4 regions of the Streptomyces sp. NPDC056373 genome follow, and region 4 is predicted to be linked to each of the others. Evidence: riboswitches for the same ligand, from Rfam matches in the RefSeq annotation. Region 4 holds a riboswitch; each other region holds the start of a gene.

Region 1 (3,200 bases), on a different contig from region 4:
GCGTAAGGCGGTGACGGTGCCGCCGTCCTGCAGTTCGGCCGCCCACTGCCCGAGGCCGTGACAGAAGTCGTCGCGTGCGAGGAGACGGCGGTGCGGGGACGCGGCGTGCGCGGTGGCCGTGGGGGCGAGGGCCCCCAGGGCGGCTCCGGCGGCCAGGGCTCCGAACGCTCTGCGGGTGGTCGGCACGGTGACACAACTCCTCGGAATCCGCCGGGAAGGCTCTGGAAAGCGCTTGCACTCCGGCCGTGATCACTCTGTCCCAACTGCCGCCGCCTGTCGATCCCTTGGGGCGGGCGACGGCGGGCGCACACACCGAAGGCCGGACCCGGGGATCGGGGTCCGGCCTTCGGTGGCGTGTCAGGCAGGTGGTCGTGCGGTGGGTCAGCCGACGGAGACGCCGTGCGAGCGCAGGAAGGCGACCGGGTCCACGTCCGAGCCGTAGTCCGGCGTGGTGCGGATCTCGAAGTGCAGGTGCGGTCCGGTCACGTTGCCGGTCGCACCCGAGAGGCCGACCTGCTGCCCCTCGGTCACGGTCTGGCCGGCCGAGACGGAGAGCTGGGAGAGGTGGGCGTACTGGGCGTAGTAGCCGTCGTCGAGCTTGATGACGACCTGGTTGCCGTACGCGCCGCCCCATCCGGCGGACACGACCGTGCCCGCGCCGACGGCCTTGAGGGAGGTGCCGGTCGGCACGACGAAGTCGACACCGGTGTGGTAGCCGCTGGACCACATGCTGCCCGACATGTGGTACGGGGTGCCGATGGTGGCACCGGTCACCGGGAGGGTGAAGCCGCCGGTGTCGCTCTCGGCGGCGGCCGGCTTCGCGGCGGTCTCCGTCTTCGGGGCCGAATCGGCGGCGGACGGCTTCGGAGCGGAGGCCTTCGGCGCGGACGGGGCCGAGGCCTTCGGGGCGCTCGCCGCCTTCTTGCCGATCGACAGCTTCAGGCCCGGGTGGATCAGCGACGGGTCGGAGCCGACGGCGTCACGGTTGTCCGCGTAGAGCTTCTTCCAGCCACCGCTGACGTGCTGCTCACCGGCGATCTTCGCGAGGTAGTCGCCGGCCTTGACGGTGTACGAGCGGCCGCCGTCTGCCTTTTGGGCGGCCTTTTCCGCGGCGGCCGGAGCCGACTGGACGGCCTTGTCCGGAGCGGACTGCGGGGTGGCGGCGTGGGCGCCGGCGGCCCCCATGAGAGGCAGGGCGAGAGCGGCCCCGCCGGTTCCGGCGACGGCGATGGAGCGGGTGAAACGCTGGGTCTTGGGACGGCGGTGCTTACCCTTCGCGGGCATGGCGAATTCCTCTCCGTCGCCTGCGAGGTGAGCTGTCGGGTGCGGGCTGGAGATGCCCGGCCGTGCCGTGGCGCGGCTGAACCCCAAGCCGTTCCGGGAACCGGAACAGGCGTCTTACCTGTGGGTCCCCCGCTCCTGCCGTGCTTCGGGTCAGTGTGTGCGGGCTCCGGGCGGCGGCAGGATTAGGCGTCCGTCCGGATTGGTGTGGAACGTAAGCGACCACGACGCAATAGGACAAGCTTGCGGTTGCTCGTGACGGCGTTTTTCTTGACGTGTCGCCACATATGCCGTCACCGAGCGTGGATTACCGATCTCCCGCTTGCTTCAATCGCCCTGGAAAATGCGGGGATTACGTGAACATGGCGACAGCATATCGTCACGAATATGACGATGGTCACGCACCCCGACCCCATCTCCTATGCGATCGGGGCACGTTATCCTCAAGCGGCTAAAATTCCCTATTCGGACAGAATGGCTACTTCCGCTTAAGGCGGACGACGGTGGCGTCCAGGTCCCCGCGCAATCCGACCCGCAGTCCGTGATGAAGCAGTACGGCCCCTCGGTGAACTTCTCCCGTTTCAAGGCATTCATACGATTCCGCCGGGTCGAGGCCACGCAGCCGGAGCGTCGGAACGGGCTCGCCGTAGCGCTGGGCCTGCAGCCAGGCGAAGACGACCGTCTCCTCGCCGAGGACGTACTGCACAGCGCTCAGCCCGCCCTCCGGAGGCCGCAGCCGGTACTGGTCGCCGCGCTGCACCACGGGCCGGATCTCCTTGTAGAGCCCCACCCACTCGGCCGCCTCGGCGAGCTCCTCCGGCGTCCACTTCGTGAGGTCGCCGCCGACCCCGAGCACCCCCGCCATGGCACTCACGAACCGGAACCGCAGCGAGCTGGCCCGGTGGTTGAGCATGGCGTTCGGGCTGTCGGTGACCCAGGCGGCCATGACCCGGGCCGGATGGATCTGGCTGAAGCCGTGCTGGATGGCGAGCCGGTCGAGAGGGTCGGTGTTGTCGGAGGTCCACACCTGGTCCGTGCGGCTCAGCACGCCGAGGTCGATCCGCCCGCCGCCGCCCGAGCAGGACTCGAAGGCCACCCCCGGATGGGCGGTCCGCAGCCGGTCCAGCAGGGCGTACAGGCCGTGCACGTGGTCGACCCACAGCCGCTGCGGGTAGGCGTCGTCCGGCCAGCCGGCGTCGGTGAAGCAGCGGTTGAAGTCCCACTTCACGTAGTCGATCGGCGCACTGGAGAGGAGGCCGTCGAGCTGCTCCCAGAGGTACTCCCGGACGTCCTCACGGGCGAGGTTGAGCACCAGCTGATTACGGAATTCCGTCCGCTTTCGTCCTGATTGGTACTGCACCCAGTCCGGGTGCGCGCGGTACAGGTCACTGTCCGGGTTGACCATCTCGGGCTCGACCCAGATCCCGAACTGCATACCGAGGCCGTGCACATGGTCGGCGAGCGGCTTCAGCCCACCCGGGAAGCGGTCGAGGTTCGGGCTCCAGTCACCGAGCCCGGCCCGGTCACTGGTACGCGCCCCGAACCAGCCGTCGTCGACCACGAACAGCTCGACACCCATGGCGGCGGCCCGCGCGGCGAGCTCCCGCTGCTGCTCCTCGGAGATGTCGAACTCGGTGGCCTCCCAGGAGTTGAACAGCACCGGCCGGTCCCGGTCCGCGTCCGGGATCACGTACGCCCGCTGGTAGGCGTGCCAGGCGCGGCTCGCCCCGCCGAACCCGCCGTCACACCAGAGCCCGGCGAAGACGGGGGTCGTGTACGACTCCCCCGCGCCGAGCATCAGCAGGCCCGAGTCGTCGTAGCCGGCGCCGCCGGTGATCTGCACGCGCGCGTCCGGGAGCTGGGCCACGGCGATGCGCCAGGACCCGGACCAGCCCAGGGCGCAGCTGTAGACCTCGCCG
Region 2 (3,200 bases), on a different contig from region 4:
GGTGTGGCCACGATCATGGCCCGGGCCTTCTCCGAGGGCACCGACAAGCACTCCGCCGAGGACTTCGCCGCCGAGCTGGAGCGCGCCGGCGCCACCCTCGACGCGCACGCCGACCACCCCGGCGTCCGGCTCAGCCTGGAGGTGCCGGCCTCCCGGCTCGCCAAGGGACTGGGCCTGGTCGCCGACGCCCTGAGGGCACCCGCGTTCGCCGACAGCGAGGTCGAGCGGCTGGTCGCCAACCGTCTCGACGAGATCCCGCACGAGCTGGCCAACCCGTCCCGCCGCGGGGCCAAGGAGCTCTCCAAGGAGCTGTTCCCGGCGGCCTCGCGCATGTCGCGGCCGCGGCAGGGCACCGAGGAGACCGTCGCCGCCATCGACTCCGCGGCCGTACGCGCCTTCTACGAGAAGCACGTCCGCCCCGCCACGGCCACCGCGGTGGTCGTCGGTGACCTCACCGGCATCGACCTCGACGCCCTGCTCGGGGACACGCTCGGCGCCTGGACGGGCTCCCCGGCCGAGCCGCGTCCCGTGCCGCCGGTGACCGCCGACGACACCGGCCGGGTCGTCATCGTGGACCGCCCCGGAGCCGTCCAGACCCAGCTGCTGATCGGCCGTATCGGCCCGGACCGGCACGACCGCGTGTGGCCCGCGCAGGTGCTCGGCACCTACTGCCTCGGCGGCACCCTCACCTCCCGCCTGGACCGCGTCCTGCGGGAGGAGAAGGGCTACACCTACGGGGTACGGGCGTTCGGCCAGGTCCTCAGGTCCGCCCCCGACGGCACGGGTGCGGCGATGCTCGCCATCAGCGGCTCCGTGGACACGCCCAACACCGGCCCCGCCCTGGAGGACCTCTGGACGGTGCTGCGCACCCTCGCCGCCGAGGGACTCACCGACGCCGAGCGGGACGTCGCCGTGCAGAACCTGGTCGGCGTCGCGCCGCTGAAGTACGAGACGGCGGCGGCCGTCGCGAGCACGCTGGCCGACCAGGTCGAGCAGCACCTGCCCGACGACTACCAAGCCACGCTGTACCGGCAGCTCGCCACCACCGGCACCGTGGAGGCCACCGCAGCGGCCGTCAGCGCCTTCCCGGTGGACCGGCTGGTGACCGTCCTCGTCGGTGACGCGGCGCAGATCAAGGCGCCTGTCGAGGCGCTCGGCATCGGCGAAGTCACCGTCGTCGCCGCCGAGTAACGGCACGCGCGCTCAGGGGCCCTGGATGTCTTCGAAGGCACCAGGGCTCCTTTATGCCCGAATTGGGATGGGAGTTGCCTGTCTGCCCTGTGGGATGCGCTACAAAAGCCGGGATGCGTTTGGGAATTGAAAGTGGCGCCGCTTAGCGTCGTCCGGGCTGTTCGTCAGGCAGTGCGCCGCACCCGCGGCACCGGACAGTCATCGCCGAGTCCCCGTACGGCGCGAGCCAGGGGAGCCGGGGACCCACCGCAGTCCCTGGGGTGAATCGGACGCCCGCGCGTGTCGCGAGGGAGTCCGTAGGAGACCTTCCTGCTCCGAACCCGTCAGCTAACCCGGTAGGCGAGAGGGAAGGAAAGGACCAGCCACCACATGGCGTTCACTCGCGCCACCGGGAAGCACCGACGTCCCAGCAGGATCCAGCGCCGCACCGCCCGCGCGGCGGGTGTCGCGGCCCTCGCCACCACCGGCGTGATCGGCACGGTGGCGGCCCCCGCGGCCTTCGCCGCCGAGCCCAGTGCCGAGCAGACCGGCCTCACCCCCGTCGTCACCATGGGTGACACCGTGGCCCAGCAGATCGACGCCCAGGCCATCGCGCAGCAGCAGGCCGCCGAGGAGGCCGCCGCCAAGCAGAAGGCCGAGGAGGCCGCCCGCAAGCGGGCCGCCGAGGTGGCCGAGAAGGCCAAGGCGGAGGCCGAGAAGGCCCGCGAGGTCGAGGAGCGCGCCGCCCGTGAGGCCGAGCGCAAGCGCCTCAACGCCTTCGTGCCCCCGATCTCCGGCTCGTACGTCTCCACCGGCTACAAGGCGAGCAGCGGTCTGTGGTCCTCCGGCAGCCACACCGGCGTCGACTTCCACGCCGCCACCGGCACCTCCGTCCACGCGGTCGGCAGGGGCGAGGTCGTCGAGGCCGGCTGGGGCGGCTCCTACGGCAACAACATCGTGATCAAGATGGACGACGGCACGTACACGCAGTACGGCCACCTGTCGTCCATCGGCGTCTCGGTCGGCCAGAAGGTCACCCCCGGCCAGCAGATCGGCCTGTCCGGCGCGACCGGCAACGTCACCGGCCCGCACCTGCACTTCGAGGCGCGTACGAGCCCCGACTACGGCTCGGACATCGACCCGGTCGCCTACCTCCGCTCGCACGGCGTCAACGTCTGACCGGAACGCCTCCGCCGTTCCCCGAAGCCCCGGCTCCCCGAGCCGGGGCTTTCGGTGCTTCTCCGGACGCCCCCGGATGTCCCGCCTGGACGTCCGCGGGACGCCCGCCCGATGTCCGCGGGCCCGTTCCGGATCTCCTCGCGTGTCCGCTGTCCAAAAAATATCCCTGGATTCTCGCCTGCCGTCGGAAATTCCGGCTCATTGCAATAGAGTCACGGAAACACGCGCCGCTCGTCGGCGTTTCACGGGGATTAAGCGAGGTCCGGTCATGCGTATTCCCGCGCACTCGGTGTGCACCGCCATCCGGGACGACATCGTCGCGGGTGTCCACGCACGCGGCAGCCGGCTCACCGAGGAACTCCTCGCCCGCCGCTACGGCGTCTCGCGGGTGCCCGTCCGCGAGGCGCTGCGCACGCTGGAGGCCGAGGGCTTCGTGGTGACCCGCCGGCACGCGGGCGCGTGCGTGGCCGAACCCACCGTGCAGGAGGCCGGCGACCTGCTGGAGATGCGGATGCTCCTGGAGCCGCTCGGTGCGGCCCGCGCCGCCCAGCGCCGCACCGAGGCGCATCTGAAGGTCCTGCGCGGCCTGGTCCGGCTGGGCCAGGACCGGGCCCGGCGCGGCAACAGCGACGACCTGCGCTCCCTGGGCGCCTGGTTCCACGAGACGCTGGCCCAGGCCTCCGGCAGCCCGGCCCTGACCTCGATGCTCACCCAGCTCCGCCACAAGATCGCCTGGATGTACGCCGTGGAGGCGCCGCTCAGCCCGGTGGAGTCCTGGGCGGAACACGGCGCGATCGTGGACGCGGTGGCGCGCGGGGACGGCGAACGCGCTCGGGCGGTCACGGCGCTGC
Region 3 (3,200 bases), 200 kb from region 4:
CACCGCGATCCGGGCCCCCGGCCGGAACAGGCCGACGGCTTCGGTGAACTCCGGCTCCATGAAAGGGTTGCGCGGTGCCTTCGAGGCGGCGCGCAGCGCACGCCAGCGCTCCCTCTCCCCTTCGCCGAGCTCCCCGGGCCCGGCCACGCGAATGCGCCCACTGTTCAACCCGACCCCCCGATCAAGTCCCCCCTGGACACATGGAAGGTACCGCTCTATGCGGCCTCACGGGTAGGTAGCGGAGCATGTTGTTGCCAACCGGTGCAGAGGCCTTCAACCGGGCAATCGGCGTCCGCCGTGCGATGAAACGAAGGGGCGCGCTGTCCGTATTCTCTGATCATGGCCGCACCCCTCGCATATTCACTCATCGCCACCGATCTGGACGGGACGCTGCTGCGCGGCGACGACACCCTGTCCGACCGGTCCCTCGCCGCGCTCGCGCGGGTGGCGGACGCCGGTGCCCAGCACCTCGTGGTGACGGGCCGGCCGGCGCCGAGAGTGCGGCCGCTCCTGGACGACCTCGGGTGCACGGGGCTCGCGGTGTGCGGGCAGGGCGCGCAGGTGTACGACGCCGGCGCGGACCGGCTGCTGTGGTCCATCACCCTGGACCGGGAGCTGGCGGAGACCGCCCTCGGCAAGATCGAGGCCGAGGTGGGGCAGGTCTACGCGGCGGTCGACCAGGACGGGGTGGACGGGCTCACGCTGATCGAGCCGGGCTATCTGATGCCGCACCCGACCCTGCCCGCGGTCCGGGTCGAGCGGCGCGAGCAGCTGTGGGACGAGCCCATCAGCAAGGTGCTGCTGCGGCACCCCTACCTGACGGACGACGAGTTGGCGGCGACGGCCCGCTCGGTGGTCGGCTCCCTGGCGACGGTGACGATGTCGGGGCCCGGCACGGTCGAGCTCCAGCCGTGCGGGATCACCAAGGCGACGGGCCTGGCGCTGGCCGCCGAGCACCTGGGGCTGCGGCCGGCGGACACCATCGCCTTCGGCGACATGCCCAACGACATCCCGATGTTCGACTGGGCCGGTCACGGCGTCGCGATGGCCAACGCCCACCCCGAACTGAAGGCCGTGGCCGACGAGGTCACCCTGTCGAACGAGGACGACGGCATCGCCGTCGTCCTCGAGCGACTGCTGGGCGGGTCGGCTCAGTACGGGCCGTTGACGTTGTCGATCGAGCCGTAGCGGTCGGCCGCGTAGTTGCAGGCCGCCGTGATGTTGGCGACCGGGTCGTACGGGTCGAAGGAGGTGCCGGGCACGTGGTAGGCGGCGAACGTCGGGTCGATCACCTGGAGCAGGCCCTTGGACGGGGTGCCCGCGGCGGCGTTCGAGTCCCAGTTGTTGATCGCCAGGGGGTTGCCGGACGACTCGCGCATGACGTTGCGGTAGATGCCGTCGTAGGAGCCCGGGATGCCCCGCTGCGCCATGATGTCCAGCGACTCGCGGATCCACCCGTCGAGGTTGTTCGCGTAGGTCTTCGCGGACGCCTGGGTGGCCTGGGCGACGCCGCCGGCGGGCTTCGCGGCCGGCTTGGCGGGGGCGGACGACTGGGTCGCCGTCTTCTTCGGGGCGATCGGCTTGGTGGTCTTCACCTTGAGCTTCAGCCCCGGGTGGATCAGCTTCGGGTTGTCGCCGACGACCGCGCGGTTGTCCTTGTAGAGCTGCTTCCAGCCGCCCGAGACGTCGTACTTGTCCGCGATGCGGGCCAGCGAGTCGCCCTTGACCACGGTGTACGTCAGGGACTTGGCGGGCTGGGCCGCCTGCTTCACGGACTGCGCGACGGGGGCGCTCTGGGGTTCGGCGGCGCTCGCGTGCGTGGCGCCGAGGAGCGGAAGGGTGAGTGCGGCTCCGCCGGTGCCCAGGGCGACGATGCCTCGGGTCAGCGGGTTGGTTCTGGGGCGACGGTGCGTGCCTCGTCCGGCCATGGCGATGTTCCTCTCCGGCGCCTGCGAGGTGAGCTGTCGGGTTCGGGCCGGGAGGTGCCCGGCCGCGTACGGCGCTGTGTGCCGTACGCGGCTTCACCCCGAGCCGTGCCGCTGTGCGGCCCGGCGACTTACCTGGGTCCCCCGCTCCTGCCACGCGTGAGTGAGTCGGTTGATGTGGGGAGTCCGGGCGGCGGCAGGATTAGGCGTCCGCCGGACAGGGCCGGAACGTATGCGAGAGCACATGTCGGGAACAAGCACCTCAGTCACATATTGCGCGGTTGACCTTGGTCGGGGGCGTTTGGGCGGCTTGATCCTTTGCGGTAGCCAAGCCTCAACTGGCTTTCGGGGGAAGGCGGTACGGGCCGGTGCGGAAGCGCGGCGGAAAAGGGGAAGAAGTGATTCAACTCACTGATCACGAGTCTGCGGGGCAATTTCCGCCAAGGGGAATTCAGTGACTCATCACGGCAAATCGTGCATAACTCCCTACCCCCGGGTAGGTCGATAAATATCTGTTCTTATGGGTTGATCGAAAACATAGCGGTCGTGATCGGATACCACCCGGCCTGTAACCACGGGCGCTGGCGGTGATCGAAACGTGACCGGATACGCTGACTCGAGTGAGGGCAGCGACCTATCGACAATCCGCGTAATCACCGGCAGACACAGCAGACAGGAGACCCCTCGTGACCGACGTCGGGCCGTTCGGGCTGAGCGTGCGGGACCAGGCTCTGGAAGCCGACGTCCAGGCCGGATTGACGGCTGTCGAGGAAGGCTTGCTCGAGGCCACCAAGAGTGAGGTGCCCTTCATCACGGAGGCCGCCCAGCATCTGGTGCGGGCCGGTGGCAAGCGGTTCCGCCCGCTGCTCGTGATGCTCTCCGCCCAGTTCGGTGACCGCCACGCGCCCGGGATCGTGCCGTCGGCCGTCGTCGTGGAGCTGACCCACCTCGCCACGCTCTACCACGACGACGTCATGGACGAGGCCGCCGTGCGCCGTGGTGTCGCGAGTGCGAACACCCGCTGGGGCAACTCCGTCGCGGTCCTCACCGGTGACTTCCTCTTCGCCCGCGCCTCCCACATCCTGGCCGACCTCGGCCCGGAGGCCGTCCGGGTGCAGGCCGAGGCGTTCGAGCGTCTGGTGACCGGCCAGATCCTCGAGACGGCCGGGCCGCAGGACGGCCGGGACCCCGTGGAGCACTACCTGGACGTGCTGGGCGGCAAGACCGGTTCGCTCATCGCCGTGTCGTGCCGGTTCGGCGCGATGATGTCCGGCG
Region 4 (3,200 bases):
CACTCGCCGTGCGTCCGCTGGACGAGGCCCGCGGCCGCCGCCAGCCAGGCCGCGCAGGCCAGGGCCAGGGCGATACGGGAGGGGATCGCGTACCCAGCGGAGTCGAGGCCGGCCGACACGATGCCGGTCGCCAGCGCATACGTCGCCCACCAGGCGGCGAACGGGGAGGGACCGGACATGGTGCCGATGCTAGAGAGCGGCGCACGCCTCACGAGAGGGGCACGCGCGCGTGCCCCTCAAAAACGTGACGCGACCGGCCCTGAGGCCTCACTCAGGCGGGGCGCACCACGCTGTGGATCGCCGACTCGCCGTCGTAGTAGATCGACTCCTCGCGCACGTACGTGCCGGGCTTCGGCGCGTGGATCATCATGCCGTTGCCGATGTAGATCCCGACGTGGGTGACGTCGTCGTAGAAGAAGACCAGGTCACCGGGTCGGGCCTGGGAGAGCGGGACCGTGGTGCCCGCGTCGACCTGGTCGTACGTCGTACGGGGCAGGGTGACGCCCGCGGCCTTCCAGGCGGCCTGGGTGAGGCCCGAGCAGTCGTATGAGCCGGGTCCGACGGCGCCCCACACGTACGGCTTGCCGATCTGGGCGCGGGCGAAGGCGAGCGCCTTGTCGGCCTTGGTGGCGTACGAGGAGTCGGCCGGGGCGGTCGAGGAGGGCGAGCCGGAACCCGAGGAGCCGGAGGAGCCGGACGAGGCCGAGCCGCCGTCCTGCTGCCGGGCGGCCTCCTCCTGCGCCTGCTGCTGCGCGGCCTGCTGCCGGGCCAGTTCGTCGGCCTTGCGGGCGGCCTCCGCCCGCTTCTCCTTCTCGATCGCCGCGAGCCGGGCCTTCTCCTCGGCGGTCAGTTTCGACATCAGCTCGCGGGCGTCGGCGAGCTTGCGCTGGACGGTGGCCTTGGCCGTCTTCAGGCCGTCCTGCGAGTCGGTGAGCGTCTCGAGGCTCTCGGTGGCCTCCTGGCGCTTCTTCATCGTCTCGGACTGCTGCGTGACGTAGTCGTCGACCGCGACCTTCTGACGGCCGGTCATCCGGTCCATCAGCTGGGTCTGGTCGAAGTAGTCCTGCGGGGTGTCCGCGAGCAGGAACGTCGCGGTGTCCGGGGCGGCGGCACCGGTGCGGTACTGGGCGGAGGCGAAGGAACCCAGTTCCTCGCGCGCCTCGTTGAGTTTCTGGGTGCGCTGGGCGACGTCGTCGAGGAGGGTGTCGACCTGCTTGCGCTGTTTGGCGGTCTTCTCCTTGGCCGCGTTGTACTTGTCGGTCGCCGACTCGGCCTGGCGGTACAGGTCGTCGACCTTCTTCTCGACTTCCTCCAGGCTGGGCTTGTCGTCGGCCTCGGGGGCGGCGTTGGCCGACTGGGACAGCAGGGCCACGGAGGTGAGGGCCGCCGTTGCGAGGGCGGGGGTCCGTATGCCTGCCATGCGCGTACCCGTAGGACGCGACTTGCGGTGCGACGCCAAGGGAGGCGACTCCTTCCATGTTCCGCCTACCGGGTTAGCTGTCGGGTTCGGGCGGGTGGTTCGGAAGGTTTGCCCTACGGCCTTCTCCGCACAGGGAGTCGGGCCGATTCACCCCAGGTTCACGGTTGGGTCCCCGGCTCCGGCTGCCGCTGCGGCACACCGGACTCGGCGGAGGCCGCGCGGCCCGGCGACGTTCGCCGGTGGGGGTCATGCGGCCTGGTCGCACCGTAGCCAACTCGTGTGGTCCGTGTGAAGGTTGATGGGTGATATGCCCGATACATTTTCGTGACCTTATTCCTGAGCGTTGCCGAGAGTGAACGATCAAGGGGGATTGGTCAGGGAAAATCCGTACATGCCGGCTGTGTAGCAGGGCGTGATCGCGCCGTCATGGAGGGCGACAACGCGCCGCCGGGCGGTCGGCGGGACCCGGGCGCGCGGCGATGTTCTCAGGGCGGCGGCGGGCTGTCAGTGGGGCGCCCTAGACTCGGAGAGCGATGAGCAGCCTCTTTGACGACAGCTTCCTGGCGAACCTCCAGGCCCAGCGGGGCCCCGCGGACGAGCCCCCGCCGCCGCCCGAGGACGATCACGTTCCGGAGCCGATCCCGGACGATCTGTTCGGCGGGAAGTTCGACGTGCCCCCGGACCGGGACGCCTACTACCGCGACGGCGCCCCCCGCCCGGTGATCGACTCCGCCGCGCTGCTGGAAGGGCTGAACGACAACCAGCGCGCCGCCGTCGTCCACTCCGGCTCCCCGCTGCTCATCGTGGCCGGTGCCGGCTCCGGCAAGACCCGTGTGCTCACGCACCGCATCGCCCACCTGCTCGCCGAGCGGGACGTGCACCCGGGCCAGATCCTCGCGATCACCTTCACCAACAAGGCCGCCGGCGAGATGAAGGAGCGCGTCGAGCAGCTCGTCGGCCCGCGCGCCAACGCCATGTGGGTCATGACCTTCCACAGCGCGTGCGTGCGCATCCTCAGGCGCGAGAGCAAGAAGCTCGGCTTCACCTCGTCCTTCTCGATCTACGACGCCGCCGACTCCAAGCGCCTGATGGCCCTGGTCTGCCGCGACCTGGACCTCGACCCCAAGCGCTTCCCGCCGAAGTCCTTCAGTGCCAAGATCAGCAACCTGAAGAACGAGCTGATCGACGAGGAGGACTTCGCCGCCCAGGCCACCGACGGTTTCGAGAAGACCCTCGCCCAGGCCTACGCGATGTACCAGTCGCGGCTGCGCGAGGCGAACGCCCTCGACTTCGACGACCTGATCATGACGACGGTCAACCTGCTGCGCGCCTTCCCGGACGTCGCCGAGCACTACCGCCGCCGCTTCCGGCACGTCCTGGTCGACGAGTACCAGGACACCAACCACGCCCAGTACGCTCTGGTCCGCGAGCTCGTCGGCACCTTCGAGCACCCCGTCGACGTCCCGCCCGAGGCGGAGGTCCCGCCTGCCGAGCTGTGCGTGGTGGGCGACGCCGACCAGTCGATCTACGCCTTCCGCGGCGCGACGATCCGCAACATCCTCCAGTTCGAGGAGGACTACCCGGACGCCACGACGATCCTGCTCGAGCAGAACTACCGCTCCACACAGACGATCCTCAGCGCCGCCAACGCCGTCATCGAGCGCAACGAGTCCCGCCGCCCCAAGAACCTGTGGACCAACGCGGGCACGGGCGCGCAGATCACCGGCTACGTCGCCGACACCGAGCACGACGAGGCGCAGTTCGTCGCCGACGAGATAGA

What was found. Region 4 has a riboswitch for cyclic di-AMP ahead of ACFCXS_RS01960 (NlpC/P60 family protein). Riboswitches for the same ligand answer to the same signal wherever they lie in the genome.
Region 1: another riboswitch for cyclic di-AMP. It lies ahead of ACFCXS_RS38345 (peptidoglycan DD-metalloendopeptidase family protein); the one in region 4 lies ahead of ACFCXS_RS01960 (NlpC/P60 family protein).
Region 2: another riboswitch for cyclic di-AMP. It lies ahead of ACFCXS_RS34385 (M23 family metallopeptidase); the one in region 4 lies ahead of ACFCXS_RS01960 (NlpC/P60 family protein).
Region 3: another riboswitch for cyclic di-AMP. It lies ahead of ACFCXS_RS02960 (LysM peptidoglycan-binding domain-containing protein); the one in region 4 lies ahead of ACFCXS_RS01960 (NlpC/P60 family protein).

The regions. Positions count from the first base shown of each region.
Region 1 covers NZ_JBHJPX010000030.1:37,617-40,816, reverse strand. The annotation lists gene ACFCXS_RS38350 (DUF6250 domain-containing protein) at 1-186, opposite strand, end outside; gene ACFCXS_RS38345 (peptidoglycan DD-metalloendopeptidase family protein) at 382-1,284, opposite strand; cyclic di-AMP (ydaO/yuaA leader) riboswitch at 1,289-1,445, opposite strand; gene ACFCXS_RS38340 (alpha-galactosidase) at 1,760-3,200, opposite strand, start outside.
Region 2 covers NZ_JBHJPX010000021.1:14,748-17,947, reverse strand. The annotation lists gene ACFCXS_RS34390 (M16 family metallopeptidase) at 1-1,191, shown strand, start outside; cyclic di-AMP (ydaO/yuaA leader) riboswitch at 1,384-1,548, shown strand; gene ACFCXS_RS34385 (M23 family metallopeptidase) at 1,561-2,349, shown strand; gene ACFCXS_RS34380 (GntR family transcriptional regulator) at 2,618-3,200, shown strand, end outside.
Region 3 covers NZ_JBHJPX010000001.1:623,024-626,223, reverse strand. The annotation lists gene ACFCXS_RS02970 (GNAT family N-acetyltransferase) at 1-153, opposite strand, end outside; gene ACFCXS_RS02965 (HAD family hydrolase) at 340-1,188, shown strand; gene ACFCXS_RS02960 (LysM peptidoglycan-binding domain-containing protein) at 1,152-1,928, opposite strand; cyclic di-AMP (ydaO/yuaA leader) riboswitch at 1,934-2,109, opposite strand; gene ACFCXS_RS02955 (polyprenyl synthetase family protein) at 2,612-3,200, shown strand, end outside.
Region 4 covers NZ_JBHJPX010000001.1:423,972-427,171, reverse strand. The annotation lists gene ACFCXS_RS01965 (hypothetical protein) at 1-179, opposite strand, end outside; gene ACFCXS_RS01960 (NlpC/P60 family protein) at 272-1,459, opposite strand; cyclic di-AMP (ydaO/yuaA leader) riboswitch at 1,468-1,640, opposite strand; gene pcrA (DNA helicase PcrA) at 1,954-3,200, shown strand, end outside.